3 regions of the Streptomyces sp. ADI95-16 genome follow, and region 1 is predicted to be linked to each of the others. Evidence: riboswitches for the same ligand, from Rfam matches in the RefSeq annotation. Region 1 holds a riboswitch; each other region holds the start of a gene.
What was found. Region 1 has a riboswitch for cobalamin ahead of EES41_RS32290 (ABC transporter substrate-binding protein). Riboswitches for the same ligand answer to the same signal wherever they lie in the genome.
Positions count from the first base shown of each region.

Region 2: another riboswitch for cobalamin. It lies ahead of EES41_RS34695 (hypothetical protein); the one in region 1 lies ahead of EES41_RS32290 (ABC transporter substrate-binding protein).
Region 3: another riboswitch for cobalamin. It lies ahead of metE (5-methyltetrahydropteroyltriglutamate--homocysteine S-methyltransferase); the one in region 1 lies ahead of EES41_RS32290 (ABC transporter substrate-binding protein).

Region 1 is NZ_CP033581.1:7,270,666-7,273,931, reverse strand. Features, by position in the region: gene EES41_RS32295 (iron ABC transporter permease) at 1-546, opposite strand, end outside; gene EES41_RS32290 (ABC transporter substrate-binding protein) at 543-1,532, opposite strand; cobalamin riboswitch at 1,567-1,702, opposite strand; gene EES41_RS32285 (peptidoglycan-binding protein) at 1,997-2,839, shown strand; gene EES41_RS32280 (DUF4352 domain-containing protein) at 2,877-3,266, opposite strand, start outside.
Region 2 is NZ_CP033581.1:7,789,817-7,793,082, reverse strand. Features, by position in the region: gene EES41_RS34695 (hypothetical protein) at 1-1,267, opposite strand, end outside; cobalamin riboswitch at 1,378-1,516, opposite strand; cobalamin riboswitch at 1,637-1,706, shown strand; gene EES41_RS34690 (prenyltransferase/squalene oxidase repeat-containing protein) at 1,923-3,266, shown strand, end outside.
Region 3 is NZ_CP033581.1:6,313,984-6,317,249, forward strand. Features, by position in the region: gene EES41_RS28220 (NAD(P)/FAD-dependent oxidoreductase) at 45-1,526, shown strand; cobalamin riboswitch at 1,673-1,834, shown strand; gene metE (5-methyltetrahydropteroyltriglutamate--homocysteine S-methyltransferase) at 1,989-3,266, shown strand, end outside.

The DNA.
Region 1 (3,266 bases):
GCTCCGCATCTGGTCGGGGTGCGCGGCCAGTACCAGCACCAGGCTGGTGAGCGCGGACAGGACGTACTGGACGGCGACCCCGGCGAGGATCAGCCGGCCGGTGGTCATGGTGCCCCCGCGCCGGGCCAGGGCGTAGACGGCGACGAGCGCGCCCATCGACCCGGCGAACGCCGCCAGCGGTACGCCGATCCCGCCGAGCACGCCCGCCCCGGCGCCGAGGACGATGACGGCGACGGCGCCCGCCGAGGCTCCGGAGGAGGCGCCGAGCAGGAACGGATCGGCGAGCTGGTTGCGCACGAGGGCCTGGAGCACGGTGCCCGCGACCGCGAGTCCGGCGCCGACGACCGCGCCGAGCAGGACGCGCGGCATCCGTACGTCCCACACGATGGAGGCGAACGCGCCGGGCCGGCCGGGCCCGTCCAGTACGGTGTCGAGCACCTGGCCGGGGGGTATGCGTACGGGCCCCAGCGCCAGGCCCGCGACGGCGCAGGCCGCGAGGGCGGCGGCGAGCAGCAAGGCCACGGCCGGGGCGCGGCGACGGCTCACGCGGAGTCGGGGTGCAGCTGGCGGCCCAGGGACTCGACGGCGTCGGCGACGCGCACGCCCAGGACGGCCGAGGACAGCGGGAGCACCACGAACCGGCGGTTCTTGACGGCGGGAACCTCCGCGAGGGCGGGGTCGTTCACCAGGCGCTGCTTCTTGGCTTCGACGGTGGTGCCGCCGTAGTCGTAGATGAGGACGACCTCGGGCTTGCGCTCGATGACCTTCTCCCACGACACGTCACCGAAGGTGTCCTTGAGGTCGGCGAACACGTTCGTCCCGCCGGCCAGCGAGACGATCTCGTTGCCGATGCCGTTGCCTCCCGAGGTGAAGGCGGAGGCCTCGCCCGAGTCGTAGACGAAGACGGCGGGCTTGGCCTTGTCCTTCACCCGTGCGGTGACGGCGTCGATCCGGCGCTGTTCGGTCCCGATGAGGGCGGCGCCGCGCTCGGGTACGCCGAAGGTCCGCGCCACCTCGATGATCTCGGTCTGGAGCTGGTCGAGCCCCACCGGCCCCCGGGTGCAGTACTCCACGCTGAGCCGGGAGTTGATGCCGGCCTTGGCCAGCCCCTCCCGGTCCCGGCCCTGCGCCTTGTCGAAGGCGCTGGAGTAACCGCCGTACACGAAGTCCGGGTTGGCGCCGAGGAGGACCTCCTTGGAGGGGTACTCCTTGGCCAGCACCTTGACCTTGTCGTAGGCGGGCCGATAGGCGGGCAGCACGGCGTCGTCCAGGTAGGCGGTGCCGACCAGCTTCTCCTCCAGCCCGAGGGCGAGCATGATCTCGGTGGCGTGCTGGTTCATGGTGACCGCCCGCCGCGGCGGGGCCTGGTAGGTGCTGCTCACACCGCAGTTGGTGACGGTGTACGGGAACCCGGGCGCGGCATCCGCCCCGGCGGCCGGGTCCGCGGAGCCGGCGGAACCTCCGCATCCGGCCAGCGGGATCAGCAGGGCGGCGGGGGCGAGCGAGCGCAGAACGGCGCGGGAACGCGACATGGCGAGGCCTCTCCGGGGGATCCTCGTCCCCGGTCGACGTGAAGGGGCGGCGCGTCAGTGTCTGACTCCCGGCCCCGCGAGGGGGCCGGTCACAGTGGCGGGACCGCACCGGAATCGCACCGGTTTCCTGTCCTGCACCGCCCGGGTGAACGCGCCCCAGTCTGCCATGCCGATGTGTTCGATCCATTTCGACCCCGATGACGCCGGTCTGAGGTATTCGGCACAACTGTCAGGTATCGGCAGGCACGTACCTGGGGATCCTCATCGGTACGGGGCCCCGTACCGGCCCCGTACGGGCCCTTTCGGCCGCACACCCCGCCCGGACCGCCACCCCCGCCAAGCACCCTCGCCGCCGAGCTCTGCCGTTCGCGCCGCCCCGCCGGCGCCCCGGCCCTCGCGCCGCAGCAGCTTTCCTCCACCCCCGCCGCGCAGTCGGGGGCAGCCCCCCACGCCCTGGAGACGTCATGCCCGAACTCTGGCTGCCCGGCGCCACGCGCCTGGACATCGGAGACCACGCGCCCACCGACGGCGGCCCCGCGAAGGCCATCGCCCACATCACCTGGGACGACAACGGCACGGCCGCCAATCCCCTCCCGCTGGCCCCCTACGAGGACTTGGTCGGCTACTTCGGCCGCAACCCCGACGGCAAGAAGGTCGCCCCGCACATCCTGTGGGACCCCTTCGTCGGCCGCTTCACCCAGTTCGTTCCCGCCGACAGCCGCTCCAAGTCACTGGCCGACGCCGCGGGGGGCACCCGCACCAACCGCGCGGGAAGCGTCGTCATCCAGGTGGAGACCCTGTTCTTCCCGTACTGCCGCTGGAACGGCACGACCTACGCCCGGCTCGTCGACACCCCGTGCGAGGGATGGGGCGCGCTCAACGCCTGGATACGCGACTGGGGCGTCCCGGACAGCTGGCCCATGGGCCGCCCGACCTCCTTCACCTCCAACCGCAGCGAGTCCGTATGGCGCTCGCGCGCGGGCTGGTACGCCCACGCCCACGTACCGGAGAACGACCACACCGACCCCGGAACCTGGCCCGCCTTCGCCGACGCCCCCTACGAGCCCTTCCCGGGGGCCGCGTTCTTCACCACCGGCCGCCGCTCGCCGATCATCGCCGCCATGCACCAACGCCTCGTCGCCGTCGGCTGCGACCGCTACCGCACGCACACCGACCTGGACGTCTGGGGCTCCGGCGACGTGGCGTCCTACCGCGCCTGGCAGCAGAAACTCGGCTACACCGGCGCCGACGCCGACGGCCACCCCGGCCCCACGTCCTGGACCAGGCTCCAGGTCCCCCGCACATAAAGCCCAGGCCCGGCCGCGACCAGCGGCCGGGCCCGTCTCATGAAACCTCGGCGCGAACGCCCTTGCCGATGAGCCCGTCGGTATAGGTCACGGTCTTGGGGCTGAACCCGCCCTTGCCGGTGACGGTTCCGGTGATGTTCTCGCCGGGCGCGAGCTCGACCGTCGCGATCTGGTTCTCATCGGCCGCGAGTTCGGCCATGTGCTTGGTCCCCGAGGTGTCGGTGATCGTGAAGTACAGCGGGTTCACATCGATCGGCTTCGACGAGTTGTTCGTGATGGTGACCGCAACGCTGGTGTAGGCGGAGTCATCGGCGATGACGCTCTTCTTGAACTCCGTCCTCTTCGCGACGACGGACACGGCGGCCTTCTTGTCCGGAGCGGCCGAAGTCGGCTTCGCCTCGGAGCCCTTCGCCGCATCCGATGACGC
Region 2 (3,266 bases), 520 kb from region 1:
ACGAGGGGGTCACGCTCGTGACGCAGCCGGAAGGCGTCGCGGCGGTGGTCGCCGCGTTCAGGACGTCCCCGAGGGTGGTGGTCGTACCGGTCGGGGTGAAGGCGACCGAGCACACCTTGAGGCTGCCGGCGCCGTCGTCGACGGTCAGCGCCAGCTGGGTGGCCGTACCGGCGGTGAAGGTGGACTGGGCGACCCACTGCGGGGCCCCGGGGGTGACCGGAACGGGCGGGGCCGTCGTGAAGCCGCCGCCCGCGACGGCCCGCAGCGCGTCGATGGAGGAGTAGGCGGAGGGCACGGTGTCGGACGGCTTGTACTTGAAGCCGCCCGCCGGGTTGTACTGATTGGCGATCAGGAAGTCGATCGGGGTCTTGCCGCTGCCGGTGAGGAAGTCCCCGGTCTGCGGGTTGAATCCGCAGGCGTTGAGACCGGCGACACCCCAGCCGTTGGAGCTGGTGTTCACCCCGTACAGGGAGTTGAAGGCACCGCTGCCGGAGACCAGCGTGCCCTTCAGGAAGTTCTTCGCCTGGACGACGTCCGTGTCGGTGTTCGGTACGCCGGACACGCACAGGGCAGCCATGGCGGCGCCGGTCATGTCGACGTCGCCCGCGGAGTTCAGGACGGTCGGATTGCCCTCGCCCTTCTGGTACGTCCAGCCGCCGTCCACGTGCTGGTTGGCGCGGATGCGGGCGACCATCGAGTCCGTCAGCGCCTGCGGGACACGGGCGCCGCCGGCCTGCGTCTTGGCGCCGCCCAGCGAAAGGGCCGCGAAGACCGTGCCGTTGAAGTTGCCCGACGGGCCGAAGTAGCCGGCTTCCGCGGTCTGCCAGTAGGAGTAGATGTTGGCGACGAGGTTGCGGGAGGCGGACACGCGGGCAGGGTCGATGCCGGCGGCGTACGCGTTGAGGGTGCCGCGCTCGTAGTCCGTGACCACCGGGGAGGCCTGCGGCCAGCCCGCCGTCGACAGCAGGTTGCGGTAGACGGTGCGAGCGTTCTTCGTCGTGTCGCCACCCGGGTAGACGTCGACGACGGCAGTGCCGGCCGCCGCGAAGGTGCTGAACGCCCACTCGTTGGACAGGCCGGAGCCGGCGTACGAACCGTCAGCCGCCTGGAGGGACTTGAGGTATGCCACACCGTTGGTCTTGGAGGTGGCGATCTGGGCGGGTGACGAGGTCGCGGACGCGGGGAGCGCGGTGAGCGCGAAGGCGCCGAGCGCTGCGGGCACGACGAGCGCGAGGCGGCGGGAGGTGCGGGGACGGGGACGGGACATGGCCTGCTCCTGGAATCGGCGGACGCCGACCTCATCCGGCGCTCCACGTCCAGTGCGGACGCACGGGCGGGCATGCCGGAGGGCCGCCGCCCGGAACGCGTGGTACGGCTTCCTGTACTGCATCGCCGTATGGGCATTCGGGCTCGGAGACGGCCCCCGCCGTCCCACACCGCTGCGCGTCAGCTCCGGCTTCCCACCGGATTCCCCCATCTGGCAGCCCAGGACGCTACCCGAGTGATCAAGGGTCCGCCAGCCACCGCGAGACGGGCCGCCCGGACCCGCCGGGAGCGCTCCTGGATGAGATGCAAGACACCTTGACGCTGCCTTTATCAGCGTGTTCCACTCCGACTGATAAGCACTCAGCTCCAGGGGAAGCCGGTCTGAATCCGGCGCTGACCCGCAACCGTAGGCCCGGCATCGCCGGGCGAGCCGGAATGCCTGGAGCCAGGTTTTTGCAGCGAGAAACGCCGTCGCGGACTACGGCGTGGTTCGAAGGCTTCTTCCGCGCCCTGCGCACCGCGCATTGCGCACCGCGCTCCGTGCGTGCGGGAAGCCCTTTGCCACGCACTGGTCCGCCCGGCTGACACGAGGGGCCGTGGTGGGGACCGCAGAGCTAGCAGAGCGACGCACGGGAAGAATGAGGCTGGTGTCGCTGATGTCGGCGGCGCTGCTGACGTTCGGCGCGAGCGCGGTCTTCGTCACCGGGACGACGTCCGCGGCGGCCGACCCGATCGAGGGGTGCACCGCCACGGCCGGCGCCGTCGTCGCCGTCGACTTCGGCCCGTTCGGCGGCAAGGTGGAGCGCGGCTGCGACACCACGCCCACCACGGGCTACGAACTGCTCCGGGACGCCGGTTTCACCACCGAGGGCACCGTCCACGACGGCCCCGCCTTCATCTGCCGCATCGGCAACGGCTCCTTCAACTCCGGTACCCAGTACCCGACTCCGGACAAAGAGGCCTGCGTCCTCACACCGCAGGCGACCGCCTACTGGTCGTACTGGATCGCCTCGCCCGGCCAGAAGAACTGGACCTACAGCCCCCTCGGCGCGATGGCCCGCACGCCGAAGGACGGCGACGTGGACGCCTGGGTGTTCGGCGGTACGGACATCGGCGGGACCTCCGGCAAGCCCACCTTCTCCCCCGACGACGTACGCGCCGCAGGCGGCGGCCCCAGCCCGGACCCGACCGGGCCCACGGGCCCGCCCACCGTGCCGCCGGGCACCGTGGACCTGCCCGCCGCCACCCGGTGGCTCACCGGGCAACTGACCGACGGTGAAAGGGTCGTCGACGAGGGCGCCACGACGGCGAACCACTTCCTCACCACCGAGGCCGTCTACGCGCTCGCGGGCGCCGACCCCAAGAGCGCGACGGCCCGCAAGGCCGCCGACTTCCTCGCCACGCCCGCGCAGACGGACGCGTACGCCTACCCGGTCGGCAAGGACGGGATCCCCGACGCCACCGCCGCGGCGCGCCTCGCGCTCGTCGCCGAGGCCACCGGCAGGGATCCGCGGGCCTTCGGCGGGCACGACCTGCTCGGGGACCTGGTCAAGTACGTCTGTCCCCGGGACATCGGTGACGGCGAGACGGTCGACGGCTGCCTCACCAAGGGCGATTTCCGCACCACCGGCCAGTCGGACGCCCAGGCCATGGCCGTCATCGCCCTGCTGAACGGCGGCGTGACGCCCCCGGCCGACGCCGTGAACCGGCTGGCCGGCCTCCAGTGCGAGGACGGTGGGTTCACCGGCATCCTCATCCGCTCCGGCGGATGGTGCGACAGCGACGCCGCCTCCACGGGGCTCATCGCCCTGGCCCTCAAGCGGGCCGGCGGCCACGACGCGGCGGTCGCGAAGGCCCGGGCCTACTTGAGGAAGTCCCAGCTGGCGACCGGGGCTTGGCCCTCCGCCTCGTACATGACGACCGGCGCCCCGGCCGCCACCGCACGGGCCGCCCAGGCGCTGCGCGCCCTCGGTGACACGCCCTACGCGGACGCGGGCCTC
Region 3 (3,266 bases), 960 kb from region 1:
GCCGGGGCGGCCTGTTCCGCGGCCGTCCCGCGAGACTCGCCGGTATGGACAACGAGACGGACAACCACCCGGCAGGTTCTCCCACGAGCCGTCCGAACGACCCCGGTTGCCAACCCGGTGACGACCTCGGCAACGACCCCGCCGCGGAGGACCACGCGGAGGACCACGCGGTGGTGCTCGGCGCGGGCCTGGCCGGGCTGCTCGCCGCCCGGGCGCTCGCCACGAAGTTCGCCCGCGTCACCCTCGTCGAGCGGGACGAACTGCCCGAGGCCGGGCCGGCGTTCCGGCCCGGCGTTCCGCAGTCCCGGCACGTGCACGTGCTGTGGTCGCGCGGCCTGGAGCTGATGGAACAGATGCTTCCGGGGATCACCGGAAAGCTGGTGGCGGCCGGGGCCGCGGTGCTGGAATCGCCCCGGGACTTCCTCTGGCTGAGCCCCGCCGGCTGGTTCGGCGCCGTCCCCGGCGCCGAAGTCCTCCTCGCCGGCCGGGAGGTCATCGACTGGACGGTGCGCCAGGAGGTGCTGCGGGACGGGCGCATCCGGGTGCGGGCCGGCTCCGCGGCCACCGGGCTCGTCGCCGGCGCCGACGGCCGCTCGGTGACCGGCGTGCGACTGCGCGAGGGCGAGCCGCTGACCGCGCGCCTCGTGGTCGACGCCACCGGCCGCACCTCCAAGGCCTCCGACTGGTTGGCAGCCCTGGGGTACGAGGTGCCCGAAGCCTCCCGCTGCGACTCCCGTCTCGCCTACTCCAGCCGCTCCTTCGCGGCCCCGAAGGACCCCGGGCGGCGCTGGCGCGGCGTGTATGTCCAGGGCCGGCCGGACAGCCCGCGCGGGGGCGTGCTGGTCCCGCTGGACGGTGACCGCTGGCTGGTGACCCTGCTCGGCTACGGCAGCGGGCACGCCCCGCCCACCAAGGACGAGGAGTTCCTCGACTTCGCCCGTACGCTGCGCAGCCCCGCCCTCTACGACGCCATCCGCGACGCGAAACCCCTCTCCCCGGCGACCGGGTTCCGGGGGACGGCGAACGAGTGGCGCCACTACGAGCGGATGGAGCGCTGGCCGGCCGGGTTCATCGTCCTCGGCGACGCCGCGTGCCGGTTCAACCCCGTGTACGGGCACGGGATGACGGTGGCCGCGCTCGCGGCGGACGCCCTCGCCGCCGCGATCGGTGACCTGGGGCCGGCGGAGATCCCGGGCGCGGCCCGCCGGCTCCAGCGGCGGACGGCCGCCGCGGCGGAGGTGGCCTGGCAGATCGCCACCAGCGAGGACCAGCGCTACCCGGGGACCGAGGGGCCGCCGCCGGACCGGGCCACCCGGATCCTGCAGAAGTACATGTCCCGGGTGATGGCGGGGGCCACCGCCGATCCGGGGATCTCCGCGCCCTTCTTCGGCGTCCTGTCCCTGTCCGCCCCGCCGAACACCCTGCTCAGCCCCGGCACGGTGGTGCGCGTCCTGTCCAAGTGGCGCCTCCCCACGGCCCCGGAGACCACCGCCTACCCCTCCCACCACGGCCCGCCGGGGGCGTAGCGGCCCTCAGCAGCCGGTCACCCCGTCCGCGCGGTGCCCCGCGAGCACCCGAGATCGGCAGGTCATCTGACCCCGATCTGACATTCGGCTCCCGTAAGGTGGGCCGTGCAGCTGGTTCGCCCCCGTCCGCCAGGCGGGAAGCGTCGTAAGAGGGAACCCGGTGGGAATCCGGGACTGCCCCGCAGCGGTGAGCGAGAACGACCGCCGTCATACGCACTGGGCCCGGACGGGCCTGGGAAGCGACGGCCAGTAGGTGTCCGTCCCCGACCGACAGGTCGGGGCAGGCGTGCTCGCGAGTCCGAAGACCTGCCCGTTGCCCGCCGTGCGGACCCACGTCCGCGCGCGGAGATTCCGGTGACCTCTCGGGCGGGTCGGCGTGCACCTCTGCCATCCCTTCGCGTTCGCGTGCCCGTGTCCCGTCGCCGGGATCCGTCCTCAGACACGCTCGCGAAGGAGAGTTCTGTGACCACCGCATCCGCCACACCCGCCACACCCGCGCCCGCCGTACGGGCGACCGTGCACGGCTACCCCCGACAAGGCCCCCAGCGGGAGCTGAAGAAGGCCGTCGAGGGGTACTGGAAGGGCCGCGTCCAGGCCGCCGAGCTGCACGACACCGCCGCCCGGCTGCGCCGCGAGGCCTGGCTGGAGCTGGCCGCCGCCGGCCTGACCGAGGTACCGACCGGCCAGTTCTCGTACTACGACCACGTGCTCGACACCAGCGTCATGCTGGGCGCCGTCCCCGACCGCCACCGCGCCGCCCATGAGGCCGATCCGCTCGACGGCTACTTCGCGATGGCCCGCGGCACCCAGGACGTGGCGCCGCTGGAGATGACCAAGTGGTTCGACACCAACTACCACTACCTGGTCCCCGAACTGGGCCCCGGCACCGCCTTCACGGCCGACCCCGGCGCGCAGCTCGCCCAGTACCGGGAGGCGGCCGCCCTCGGCCTCGCCGCCCGGCCCGTACTCGTCGGGCCGATCACCTACCTGCTGCTCGCCAAGCCCGCCCCCGGCGTCGCCCCCGGCTTCGAGCCGCTCACCCTGCTCGACCGGCTGCTGCCCGCCTACGCCCGCGTCCTCGCCGAACTGAAGGCCGCCGGCGCCGAATGGGTCCAGCTCGACGAGCCCGCCCTGGTCCAGGACCGCACCCCCGCCGAACTCAACGCGGCCGCCCGCGCCTACCGAGAGCTGGGCGCCCTCACCGACCGGCCCCAGCTGCTCGTCGCCTCGTACTTCGACCGGCTCGGCGAGGCCCTGCCCGTGCTCGCCGCCGCCCCCGTCGAAGGCCTCGCCCTCGACTTCACCGGGCGCGCCGCCCGCAACCTCGAAGACCTCGCCGCCGCCGGCGGCATCCCCGGCAAGCGGCTCGTCGCCGGTGTGGTCGACGGGTGCAACGTCTGGGTCAACGACCTCAAGCGGTCCCTGACCACCCTCGGCACCCTGCTCGGCCTCGCCGGACAGGTGGACGTGGCCCCCTCCTGCTCCCTGCTGCACGTCCCGCTCGACGTCGCCGCCGAACGGGACCTCGACCCGCAGGTGGCGCGCTGGCTGGCCTTCGCCCGGCAGAAGACCGCCGAGACCGCCACCCTCGCCCGGGGCCTGGCCGGAGGCACCGGGGTCATCGCCGCCGAACTGGCCGCGAACCGGGCCGCGCTGGCGAGCCGCGCCGGGTCCGCGCTCACCCGCGACCCGGCCGTCCGCGCCCGGGCCGCCGCCGTCACCGGCGCCGACACCCGCCGC